Leptothrix cholodnii SP-6: one gene and its partner. The protein of the gene in region 1 binds, or shares a complex with, the protein of each later gene. Links are inferred from orthologs where the notes say so. Each region holds a gene or a part of one and is shown in the gene's direction. Other genes may lie near its edges.

Evidence for each region.
Region 2: the proteins of pnp (region 1) and LCHO_RS02980 are in contact, whole or in part, in a cryo-EM structure (PDB 9QH0), measured with the Escherichia coli proteins. The link is inferred for Leptothrix cholodnii SP-6 from one-to-one orthologs.

Annotation. Positions count from the first base shown.
Region 1 is NC_010524.1:1,580,224-1,585,889, forward strand. Bases 1,181-4,230 are described here. They hold pnp (polyribonucleotide nucleotidyltransferase), read left to right. Parts: upstream 1,181-1,578; coding sequence 1,579-3,882; downstream 3,883-4,230. Other genes in these bases: rpsO (30S ribosomal protein S15), read left to right, coding at 1,181-1,355; LCHO_RS07470 (NAD(P)H-quinone oxidoreductase), read left to right, coding at 3,895-4,230. Also shown: LCHO_RS07455 (pyridoxal phosphate-dependent aminotransferase), read left to right, coding at 1-953; more of rpsO, read left to right, coding at 1,086-1,180; more of LCHO_RS07470, read left to right, coding at 4,231-4,881; tpiA (triose-phosphate isomerase), read left to right, coding at 4,924-5,666. UniProt on the Escherichia coli protein: Involved in mRNA degradation. Catalyzes the phosphorolysis of single-stranded polyribonucleotides processively in the 3'- to 5'-direction. Also involved, along with RNase II, in tRNA processing.
Region 2 is NC_010524.1:638,081-643,257, forward strand. What follows is about bases 1,437-5,177. They hold LCHO_RS02980 (Rne/Rng family ribonuclease), read left to right. Parts: upstream 1,437-1,800; coding sequence 1,801-4,977; downstream 4,978-5,177. Other genes in these bases: nagZ (beta-N-acetylhexosaminidase), read right to left, coding at 5,081-5,177. Outside these bases: LCHO_RS02975 (RluA family pseudouridine synthase), read right to left, coding at 1-948. UniProt on the Escherichia coli protein: Endoribonuclease that plays a central role in RNA processing and decay. Required for the maturation of 5S and 16S rRNAs and the majority of tRNAs. Also involved in the degradation of most mRNAs.

The DNA of each region.
Region 1 (5,666 bases):
GCTACGTCAGCAGTCTGCACAAGCCCGTGGGCGCCGAGCGCATCGCGGTGACGTCGTCGGGCGTGAGCGCGCTGATGATCGCGCAGCAGGCGCTGGTCGACGCCGGCGACGAGGTGGTGGCGGTCGTGCCGGTCTGGCCGAATCTGGTCGCGCAGCCGGCCATCATGGGTGCGCGCGTGCGCTGCATCAGCCTGCATCCGCGCAACGGCGCTTGGATGCTCGATCTGGACGAGCTGCTGGCCGCCATCACGCCGGCCACCCGGGTGCTGATCGTCAATGCGCCCAACAACCCGACCGGCTGGACGCTGACTGCCGCCGAGCAACAGGCGATCCTGGATCACTGCCGCCGCACCGGCACCTGGATCGTGTCCGACGAGGTCTACGAGCGGCTCTATTTCCCCGATGCGGCGGATGCCGACGGTCAGGTCTGCGCGCCGAGCTTTCTCGACATCGCCGAACCCGAGGACCGGCTGCTGGTGGTGCACAGCTTCTCGAAGAGTTTCCTGATGACGGGCTGGCGGCTGGGTTGCCTGATCGCGCCGCCGTCGATCGTCGAGGAGCTCGGCAAGCTGATCGAGTTCAACACCTCGTGTGTTCCGGTGTTCGTGCAGCGCGCCGGGTTGGCGGCGCTGGCCGAGGCGCCGCAGTCGGTACCGGCGCTGCAGGCGCATCTGCGGCGCTGTCGCGACACGCTGATCGACGCCCTGCAGCCGCTGCCGGGCATCGAGCTGGCGCGCCCGCGCGGGGCAATGTATGCCTTCCTGCGGGTGCAGGGGCAGGACGACTCGCTGGCGCTGGCCAAGCGGCTGGTGGTCGAGCACGGACTGGGCCTGGCCCCGGGCGTGGCCTTCGGTCCGCAGGGCGAGGGCTGGCTGCGCTGGTGTTTCGCTTCGCGCGACCCGCAGCGCTTGCTCAAGGGTGTGGAGCGGCTGGCGCGCGCGCTGCGTCTATAATCGCCGGCTCGCTGCCCGAGAGGGTGGCGTGATTCGCACGGCATGGGTCGGTTTCACCCGTGACCGCAAGTAGCCACCGAAACCGCTGCACGGGCACGAGCCCCGGCTGCGCGGTTTCGATCCATCGAGGAAATCGAAATGTCCGAAATCAACAAGGCCGAGATCGTCGCCTCCAATGCCCGCGCCCCGTCCGACACGGGTTCGCCGGAAGTCCAGGTCGCCCTGCTGACCGCGCGCATCAACCACCTGATGCCGCACTTCAAGACCCACATGAAGGATCACCACGGCCGTCGTGGTCTGCTGCGCATGGTGAGCCGTCGCCGCAAGCTGCTCGACTACCTGAAGAGCCGTGACGCCGACCGCTACACCTCGCTGATCCAGAAGCTGGGCCTGCGCAAGTAATCACCGCATGCATGCAAAGAGCCTGTCTGGACCTCTCCAGCACAGGCTCTTTGTGCTTGCGGATCGTCATCGATATCGGAGCACGCCGGCTGCCGCGCTGCTGTGTCATTCCAACGAGTTCCGCGCCGTCCGGCCGGGCATCGCTGGAATGGCATTGCGCCACGCTGACGCGCCTTCGGGTGCCACATCCCACCAGATGGATGTTTCTGCCTAGGAGACTCGCATGAGCCTGTTCAACAAAGTCACCAAGACCTTCCAATGGGGTCAGCACACCGTCACGCTCGAGACCGGTGAAATCTCGCGCCAGGCCGGCGGTGCCGTGATCGTCAACATCGACGACACCGTGGTGCTGGCTACCGTGGTGGGCGCCAAGAACGCCAAGCCGGGCCAGGATTTCTTCCCGCTGACGGTCGACTACATCGAGAAGACCTACGCCGCCGGCAAGATCCCCGGCAGCTTCTTCAAGCGCGAAGCCAAGCCGTCCGAACTGGAAGTGCTGACCAGCCGCCTGATCGACCGCCCGCTGCGCCCGCTGTTCCCGGAAGGCTTCTACAACGAAGTCCACGTGGTCGTGCACGTGCTGTCGCTGAACCCTGAAGCGTCGGCCGACATCGCCGCGCTGATCGGCTCGAGCGCCGCGCTGGCGATCTCGGGCATTCCGTTCAACGGCCCGGTGGGCGCTGCCCGCGTGGGTTACGTCAACGGCGAATACGTGCTCAACCCGGGCCCGACCCAGCTCAAGTCCTCGAAGATGGACCTGGTCGTCGCCGGCACCGAAGCGGCCGTGCTGATGGTCGAATCCGAGGCCGACCAGCTGACCGAAGAGGTGATGCTGGGCGCCGTGGTCTACGGCCACGAGCAGGCCAAGGTCGCGATCGCCGCGATCAACGAACTCGTGCGTGACGCCGGCAAGCCGGCCTGGGACTGGCAGCCGCCGGCCCGCAACGAGCCGCTGATCGCCAAGGTCGCCGAGTTCGGCCTGGCCAAGATCGAAGCGGCCTACCAGATCCGCAACAAGCAGGCTCGCACGCATGCTTGCCGCGCGGCCTACGCCGAAGTGAAGATCTCGCTGGCCGAAGCCGGCGTGGTGTTCGACAACGTCGACGTCGACAACCTGCTGTTCGAGCTCGAGGCCAAGACCGTGCGCGGTCAGATCCTGCAAGGCGAGCCGCGCATCGACGGCCGCGACACCCGCACCGTGCGCCCGATCGAGATCCGCACCGGCGTGCTGCCGCGCACCCACGGCTCGGCGCTGTTCACGCGTGGCGAGACCCAGGCCCTGGTGGTCGCCACGCTCGGCACCGACCAGGACTCGCAGCGCATTGACGCGCTGGCCGGCGACTTCCGCGACAGCTTCCTGTTCCACTACAACATGCCTCCGTTCGCCACCGGCGAAGTCGGCCGCATGGGCACCACCAAGCGTCGCGAGACCGGCCACGGCCGCCTCGCCAAGCGCGCGCTGGTGCCGCTGCTGCCCCCGAAGGACGAGTTCGGCTACACGATCCGCGTGGTCTCCGAGATCACCGAATCGAACGGTTCGTCGTCGATGGCCTCGGTCTGCGGCGGTTGCCTGGCGATGATGGATGCCGGCGTGCCGATGAAGGCGCACGTGGCCGGCATCGCCATGGGCCTGATCAAGGAAGGCAACCGCTTCGCGGTGCTGACCGACATCCTGGGCGATGAAGATCACCTCGGCGACATGGACTTCAAGGTGGCCGGTACCACCGCCGGCGTGACCGCGCTGCAGATGGACATCAAGATCCAGGGCATCACCAAGGAGATCATGCAGGTCGCACTGGCGCAGGCCAAGGAAGCGCGCCTGCACATCCTGGGCAAGATGGTCGAGGCGATGGGCACGGCCAACACCGAGGTGTCGAACTTCGCGCCGCGCCTGTACACGATGAAGATCAACCCCGAGAAGATCCGTGACGTGATCGGCAAGGGCGGTTCGGTGATCCGCGCGCTGACCGAAGAGACCGGCTGCCAGATCGACATCGGCGAAGACGGCACGATCACGATCGCATCGACCGATGCCGACAAGGCCGAACTGGCCAAGAAGCGCATCGCCGACATCACCGCCGAAGCCGAGATCGGCAAGGTCTACGAAGGTCCGGTGGTCAAGATCCTCGACTTCGGTGCGCTGATCAACATCCTGCCCGGCAAGGACGGACTGCTGCACATCAGCCAGATCGCGCACCAGCGCGTCGAGAAGGTCACCGACTTCCTGACCGAAGGCCAGGTCGTCAAGGTCAAGGTGCTCGAGACCGACGAGAAGGGCCGCATCAAGCTGTCGATGAAGGCGCTGATCGAGCGTCCGGAAGGCATGGAGTTCGAAGAGCGTGCGCCGCGCCGTGAAGGCGGTTTCGGTGACCGCGGCGACCGTGGTGATCGCGGCCCGCGCCGTGACCGCGGTGGCGATCGTCCTGAGCGTGGCGAGCGTCCGGCACGTGCCGAACAGCCTGCGACTGAAGAGTCCGGCGCGCCTGCAGCGGGTCAGCCGCAGCAGCAGCAAGGTCAGCAGCAGTAAGAAGATCGGCCCATGAACGCGATCGAGATCTCACGGCCGGGCGCGCCCGATGTGCTGCGTCTGACGCAGCGTGCCGTGCCCGTGGCCGGTGCCGGCGAGGTCTTGATCCGTGTGGCCGCGAGCGGTGTCAACCGGCCCGACGTGCTGCAGCGCAAGGGCGCCTATCCGCCCCCGGCGGGTGCGTCGGATCTGCCCGGCCTCGAGCTTGCCGGTGTCATCGAATCCGGTGACGCGCAGGCGCTGCAGGCGGCCGGCCTGGCCATCGGGCAGCGGGTCTGCGCGCTCGTGACGGGCGGCGGCTACGCCCAGTACTGCGTCGCGCCGGTCGGGCAATGCCTGCCGGTGCCGGCCGGTTTCGACGACGTGCAGGCGGCCGCGCTGCCGGAGACGTTCTTCACCGTCTGGTCGAACGTCTTCGAGCGCGCGCGCCTGCAGTCGGGCGAGACCTTGCTGGTGCAAGGTGGCACCAGTGGCATCGGCGTGACGGCCATCCAGCTGGCCAAGGCGCGTGGCGCCACGGTCATCGCCACGGCGGGCAGCGACGACAAGTGCCAGGCTTGCCTGGCGCTGGGTGCCGATCACGCGATCAACTATCGCAGTCAGGACTTCGCCGCCGAGGCCCTGCGCCTGACGGACGGCCGCGGCGTCGACGTGATCCTCGACATGGTGGCGGGCGACTACGTGGCGCGCGAGGTCAGCTGCCTGGCCGAAGACGGTCGGCTGGTCATCATCGCGGTGCAGGGGGGCGTCAAGGCGTCGTTCGACGCCGGCCTGGTGTTGCGCCGACGCCTGACGATCACGGGCTCGACCCTGCGGGCGCGGCCTGTCGCATTCAAGGCGGCGATCGCTGCGGCACTGCGTGCGCAGGTCTGGCCTCTGCTGGAGTCCCGGCAGGTCCGGCCGGTGATCCATGCCGTGCTGCCGGCGGCGCAGGCGGCCGATGCGCACGCCCTGATGGAATCGAACCAGCACATCGGCAAGATCGTGCTGCAGTGGTGAGCCGCAACGGCCGCAGCAAAAAACACAATCTGAGGAACTTCGATGGACACGAATCGCAAACTGGTGGTGGGCAACTGGAAGATGCATGGCAGCCACGTTGCCAATGCCGAGTTGCTGCAAGGCGTGCTGGCCGCTCGGCCCTTTGGCTGCGACGTGGCGGTGTGTGCGCCGTTCCCCTATCTGTCCGAGGTGGCGGTGACGCTGGCCGGCAGCCCTCTTCTGTGGGGTGCGCAGGATTGTTCGGCCCACGAGCAGGGCGCCTACACCGGCGAGGTGTCGGCTGCGATGCTGGCCGAGTTTGGCTGCCGCTATGTCATCGTCGGCCACTCGGAGCGGCGCGCCTATCACGCCGAATCCGACCAGCTGGTGGCCGACAAGGCCAAGGCCGCGCTGGCCCGAGGCATCACGCCGATCGTCTGCGTCGGCGAGACGCTGGCGCAGCGTGAGGCCGGTGAAACGGCAACGGTGGTCAAGCGCCAGCTCTCGGTCGTGATCCACGCCCTGACGCACTGCATCGGCGAAATCGTGGTTGCCTACGAGCCGGTCTGGGCGATCGGCACCGGTCGCACGGCCACCCCGGAACAGGCTCAGGAAGTGCATGCCCTGCTGCGCGCCCAGCTGGCTGCCGCAACGCCGCACGCCGCGCAGATGAAATTGCTCTATGGCGGCAGCGTCAAGCCTGACAACGCCGACTCGCTGTTCGCTCAGCCCGACATCGACGGTGGCCTGATCGGTGGCGCGGCGCTCAAGGCGGCCGACTTCGTCGCCATCGTGCGCGCAGCCGG
Region 2 (5,177 bases), 940 kb from region 1 along the record:
CGCGCACTCGGCGGGCAGCGCCGCCTCGAGCTCGATCCGTTCCCCGCTGGCCGGATGGTCAAACGCCAGCCGGCGCGCGTGCAGGAACATGCGCTCGAAGCGGCAGCCCGCCACCGCCTCGCCGCGCGCCATCGCCTTGTTGAGCGCGAAGTCGCCGTACTTGTCGTCGCCGACGATCGGGTGGCCGGCCTGCTGCAGGTGCACGCGGATCTGGTGCGTGCGCCCGGTCTTGATGGTGACGTCGAGCAGGGTGTAGCCGTCGAAGCGTTTCAGCACCTGCACCAGCGAGATCGAGCGCCGGCCGTCGGGGTGGTCGGCCGCCACCGCGCGCACGCGGCGTTCGCCGCCGGCGTCGGTGTACTTGTGCAGCGCCACGTCGATCACCTTCTTGTTCTCCGGCCAGTCGCCGATGACCAGGGCTGCGTAGGTCTTGCCGGTGTCGCGCTGGCGGAACTGATCCTGCAGCGCCGTCAGCGCGCTGCGTTTCTTGGCCACCAGCAAGATGCCGGAGGTCTCCTTGTCGAGCCGGTGCACCAGTTCCAGAAAACGCGCCTGCGGCCGCGCGCGCCGCAGTTGCTCGATCACGCCGAAGCTCACGCCCGAGCCGCCGTGCACCGCCACGCCGGCCGGCTTGGCGATCGCCAGCAGGTGCTCGTCTTCGAGCAGGATCGGGAACTCGCGCGGCGGCACGGTCGATTCGGCCGGATCGGGCCGTTCGGACAGACGCAGCGGCGGCACCCGCACGTCGTCGCCGATCGCCAGCCGGGTGTCTGCGCCGGCGCGGCCCTTGTTGACCCGCACTTCGCCGCTGCGGATGATCCGGTAGACCAGCGTCTTGGGCGCGCCCTTGAGTTCGCGCATCAGGAAATTGTCGAGCCGCTGCCCGGCGCCGGCCTCGTCGACCTGGAAATGGCGCACCTGGGGCGAGGCGGTGGCGACCACCGACACAGGCGTTGACGCCGGCACTTTGTCGGCTGTTTTTCTGCCGCCGGCCGGCCTGGCCTTTACCCCTATAATCCTTTGCACCACGTTCGCGCTGTAAGTGTTTGATTTGTCTGAGTTTAACGGCGGTGTATCACCGCCGTGCCGAAGTGGCCGCCGGGCAAGCCCTAAGGGCTTCGAGGTGAGCCGAGCAGATGAATCGAGCGCCTGCAGTTTCTGACGCGGTGCCGGCCCCGATGGCGTGCACACGGTGCATGTCGTTTCGGCCGGCTTACGCTGATGCAGTGCGACGCGTCTGGCATGGTGCCGGCTCCCAAGGTGAGTTGGCGGATGCGAGTGCGGCGCGCCAGAGACTTCGCAGTCTGAACCCCACGTCAAGGTTTTCAAGACTGCAGCATCCGTCCGACAGGGGCGCCCGGCAGATTGCCGCGCCCCTGTTTTGATGGTGCTGCAGTTTGTGTTGCGACAACAGACGCCATCCCATGGCCGAACCCTTCCATCCCCGTCCCTCGCCGACCGGACGCGCCTTGCGCGCCGGGTCGAGCTGCGCGCTCGCTGCGCGTGGTGGAGGCGTGGGGGCCGTGCCCTGCCTGTCCGATGGACGGCATCACGGCGAGCCGGATTGGGCCGAATCGGGGTCTGTCTTGTCTGCACGCGCGCCAACGCTGCGCTGCTGAGGCTTCCCCGCCTCGCACAGGCCCTCTCGTGGGGCCGCCACGCGCAGTCCAGGGCGATTCCTTCTCGGGCGGGCTGCGCTGTTCTCAGGCATCAAACAGGGGTTGTTCGCGGGTTCCGGCCTGCGAGCGACTGTTTGCATGACTCTGCTGCCGCGATGCGGAGCAGGTACGAGGAGAACGCATGAAACGCATGCTGATCAATGCCACGCAGCCCGAAGAGCGGCGCCTGGCGATCGTCGATGGCCAGAAACTGCTCGATTTCGAGACCGAGATCGAGGGCCGCGAACAGCGCAAGGGCAACATCTACAAGGCCGTCGTCACCCGCGTCGAGCCTTCGCTGGAGGCCTGTTTCGTCGATTACGGCGAAGACCGCCACGGTTTCCTGCCGTTCAAGGAAATCTCGCGCAGCTATTTCAAGGAAGGCGTCAGCGTCCGCGACGCCAAGATTTCCGACGTCATTTCCAACGGCCAGGAACTGCTGGTCCAGGTCGAAAAAGAAGAGCGCGGCAACAAGGGCGCGGCGCTGACCACCTTCGTGTCGCTGGCCGGCCGCTACCTGGTGCTGATGCCCAACAACCCGCGCGGCGGCGGCGTCAGCCGGCGCATCGAGGGCGAGCAGCGCGAAGAGCTCAAGGAAAACCTCGAGCAGCTCGACTACCCCAAGGGCATGAGCCTGATCGCGCGCACCGCCGGCATCGGCCGCAGTGCCGAAGAGCTGCAGTGGGACCTGAACTACATGCTCAAGCTCTGGACCGCGATCGACGACGCGTCCAAGGGTGGCCGCGGTGCGTTCCTGATCTACCAGGAGTCGTCGCTGGTGATCCGTGCGATCCGCGACTACTTCAGCGCCGACATCGGCGAGATCCTGATCGACACCGACGACATCTTCGAGCAGGCGCGTCAGTTCATGCTGCACGTGATGCCCGACACGGCCAACCGCGTGAAGCGGTATCGCGACGATGCGCCGCTGTTCAGCCGCTTCCAGATCGAGCACCAGATCGAGACCGCGTTCTCGCGCACGGTGCACCTGCCGTCGGGCGGCGCGATCGTGATCGACCACACCGAGGCGCTGGTCGCCGTCGACGTCAACTCGGCGCGCGCCACCCGCGGCGGTGACATCGAGGAAACCGCCACCCGCACCAACCTCGAAGCCGCCGACGAGATCGCGCGCCAGTGCCGCCTGCGTGACCTGGGCGGCCTGATCGTGGTCGACTTCATCGACATGGAGGAGAGCAAGAACCGCCGCGAGGTCGAGACCCGGCTGCGCGACGCGCTGCGCACCGACCGTGCCCGCGTGCAGTTCAGCTCGATCAGCAAGTTCGGCCTGCTCGAACTCAGCCGCCAGCGCCTGCGCCCGGCGCTCAGCGAAGGCAACCACATCACCTGCCCGCGCTGCAACGGCACCGGCCACATCCGCGACACCGAATCTTCCGCGCTGCAGATCCTGCGCATCATCCAGGAAGAGTCGATGAAGGAAGGCACGGCGGCGGTCCACGTGCAGGTGCCGGTCGAGGTGACCAGCTTCCTGCTCAACGAGAAGCGCACCGAGATCACCAAGATCGAGTTGAAGCAGCGCACCACCGTGCTGCTGGTGCCCAACAAGCACCTCGAGACGCCCAACTACAAGCTCGAACGCCTGCGCCACGACGATCCGCGGCTGGAGAACATCCAGGCCAGCTACACGATGATCGAGGAGCCGGAAGACGAAGTCGGCATCACCCGTCGCGAGAAGCTCAAGGCCAAGCAGGAGCCGCTGATCAAGGGCGTGCTGCCCGATCAGCCCGCGCCGGTGGCCGCGCCCAAGCCCGAGCCGGCGCCCGCGCCCGCACCGGTGGCCGTGGCTCGGCCCGCACCCGTTGCCGCGCCGGTCGCTGCCCCGGCCGCGCCGGCCGAAGGGGGTTTCTTCGGCTGGATCAAGAAGCTGTTCGGCGGTGGCGCGGCTGCGCCGGTCGTGGTCGCTCCCGAGCCCGTCGCGCCCCCGGTCGTCGCCAAGGAGACCACCGGTTCGCGCGGTGAGCGCACCGAAAAGGGCGAGCGTGGCGATCGCCGCGGTGGCCGTCGTGACGGCGCCGAGCGGGGTGGCGAGCGCAACGGCAGCGGGGCCGAGCGTGGCGAGCGCGGTGGCCGTCGCGGTGAACGCAATGGCGAGCGTGGCGCTGAACGCGGTGCCGAGCGCCAGGAAGCGCGCGCCGAGGCGATCAAGCCCGAAGCGCGTGAGGGCCGCGAGAACCGCGAACCGCGCGAACCGCGCGAAGCCCGTGAGCCGCGCGAAGCCGGCGGCGAGCGTCGCCCGCGTGGCGAGTCGCGGGGTGAATCTCGTGGCGAATCACGCGGCAATGGCGAGCGCCGCGAGCGCAACGTCGAGGTCGTCGCGGGCGAGGGTGATGCCCCCGCCACGCAGCGCCCGCCGCGTGGTGAACGTCGTCCCGCTCCGGCGCCCGTCGCCGCTGTGGCCGAGGTCGACACCAGCAACCTGGCCGAAGCGGCCAACAGCGGTTTCGAGGAAACCCAGCCCGGTTCGACCGACGGCAGCGACGCGGCCAACGCCGAGCGCGACGGCCGCCGTCGCCGCCGTGGTGGTCGAGGTGGCCGCCGTGACCGCGAAGAGCAGCGTCCGGAAGGCGCCGAAGGCCTGAGCACCGACGCCGTGGCACAGCCCGTCGCGGCTGCGGCTGATGCGCCGGTCGCCGTCGAAGGTGCTGTCGGCGTGTCGACCCAGGACGAAAGCGCCGCCGCACCGGTCGACGCCGAGTCGGCCGAGGCCCAGCGCGACGGCCGCCGCCGTCGCCGCGGCCGTGGTCGTGGCCGTGACGGTGTCGAGGGTGCTGACGCAACCGAAGCCGCCGAAGGCGCTGAAGTGGTCAGCGGCGTCACCGCCGCCGAGTTCAGCGAGGAGTTGCCTGCGCAAGCCGCGGTCGCTGCGCAAGCCGTGGTCGCCGAGCCGGTCGTTCAGATGGCGGTTCAGCCCGTGGCCGAGCCTGTTGCCGAGGTGCCCCCCGTGGCTGCTCCGGTGATCGCTGCGCCGGTCGTGCAACCGCCGGCGGCCGTGGTGATCGAGGCCCAGCCCGTGCCGGCGGCTTCGTTCGAGCCCGCGCCGACGGTGGTCGTCAAGCCCTATGCGCTGCCGCTCGACACGCTGGCCGAGATCGCACGCGGTGCCGGCCTGGAGTGGGTCAACAGCAACGCCGACAAGGTGCGCCAGGTTCAGGAGGCGATCGCCAACGAACCCAAGCCGGTGCGTGTGCCGCGCGAGATCAAGCCGGTGGTGCTGGTCGACGACGGCCCGCTGGTGCTGGTCGAGACCCGCCGCAACCTCGGCCAGGTGCAGCTGCCGTTCGAGACCGGTTCGACGCACTGATCGTCGCGTCTGCCGCGGTTCGCTGATCCGCGGCCCCCAGTAAAAAGCCGCCACGGTTCGCCGTGGCGGCTTTGTCGTTTCTTGTGGCGGCGGGCGCCGGGATTCAGCCCGGCTCGCCGATCAGTTCCAGCGCGCGCTGGTAGGGCGCGTGGTGCATCAGCTCGTCCCACGGCAGCGGCGGGGTCTGCGGCAGCAGGGCG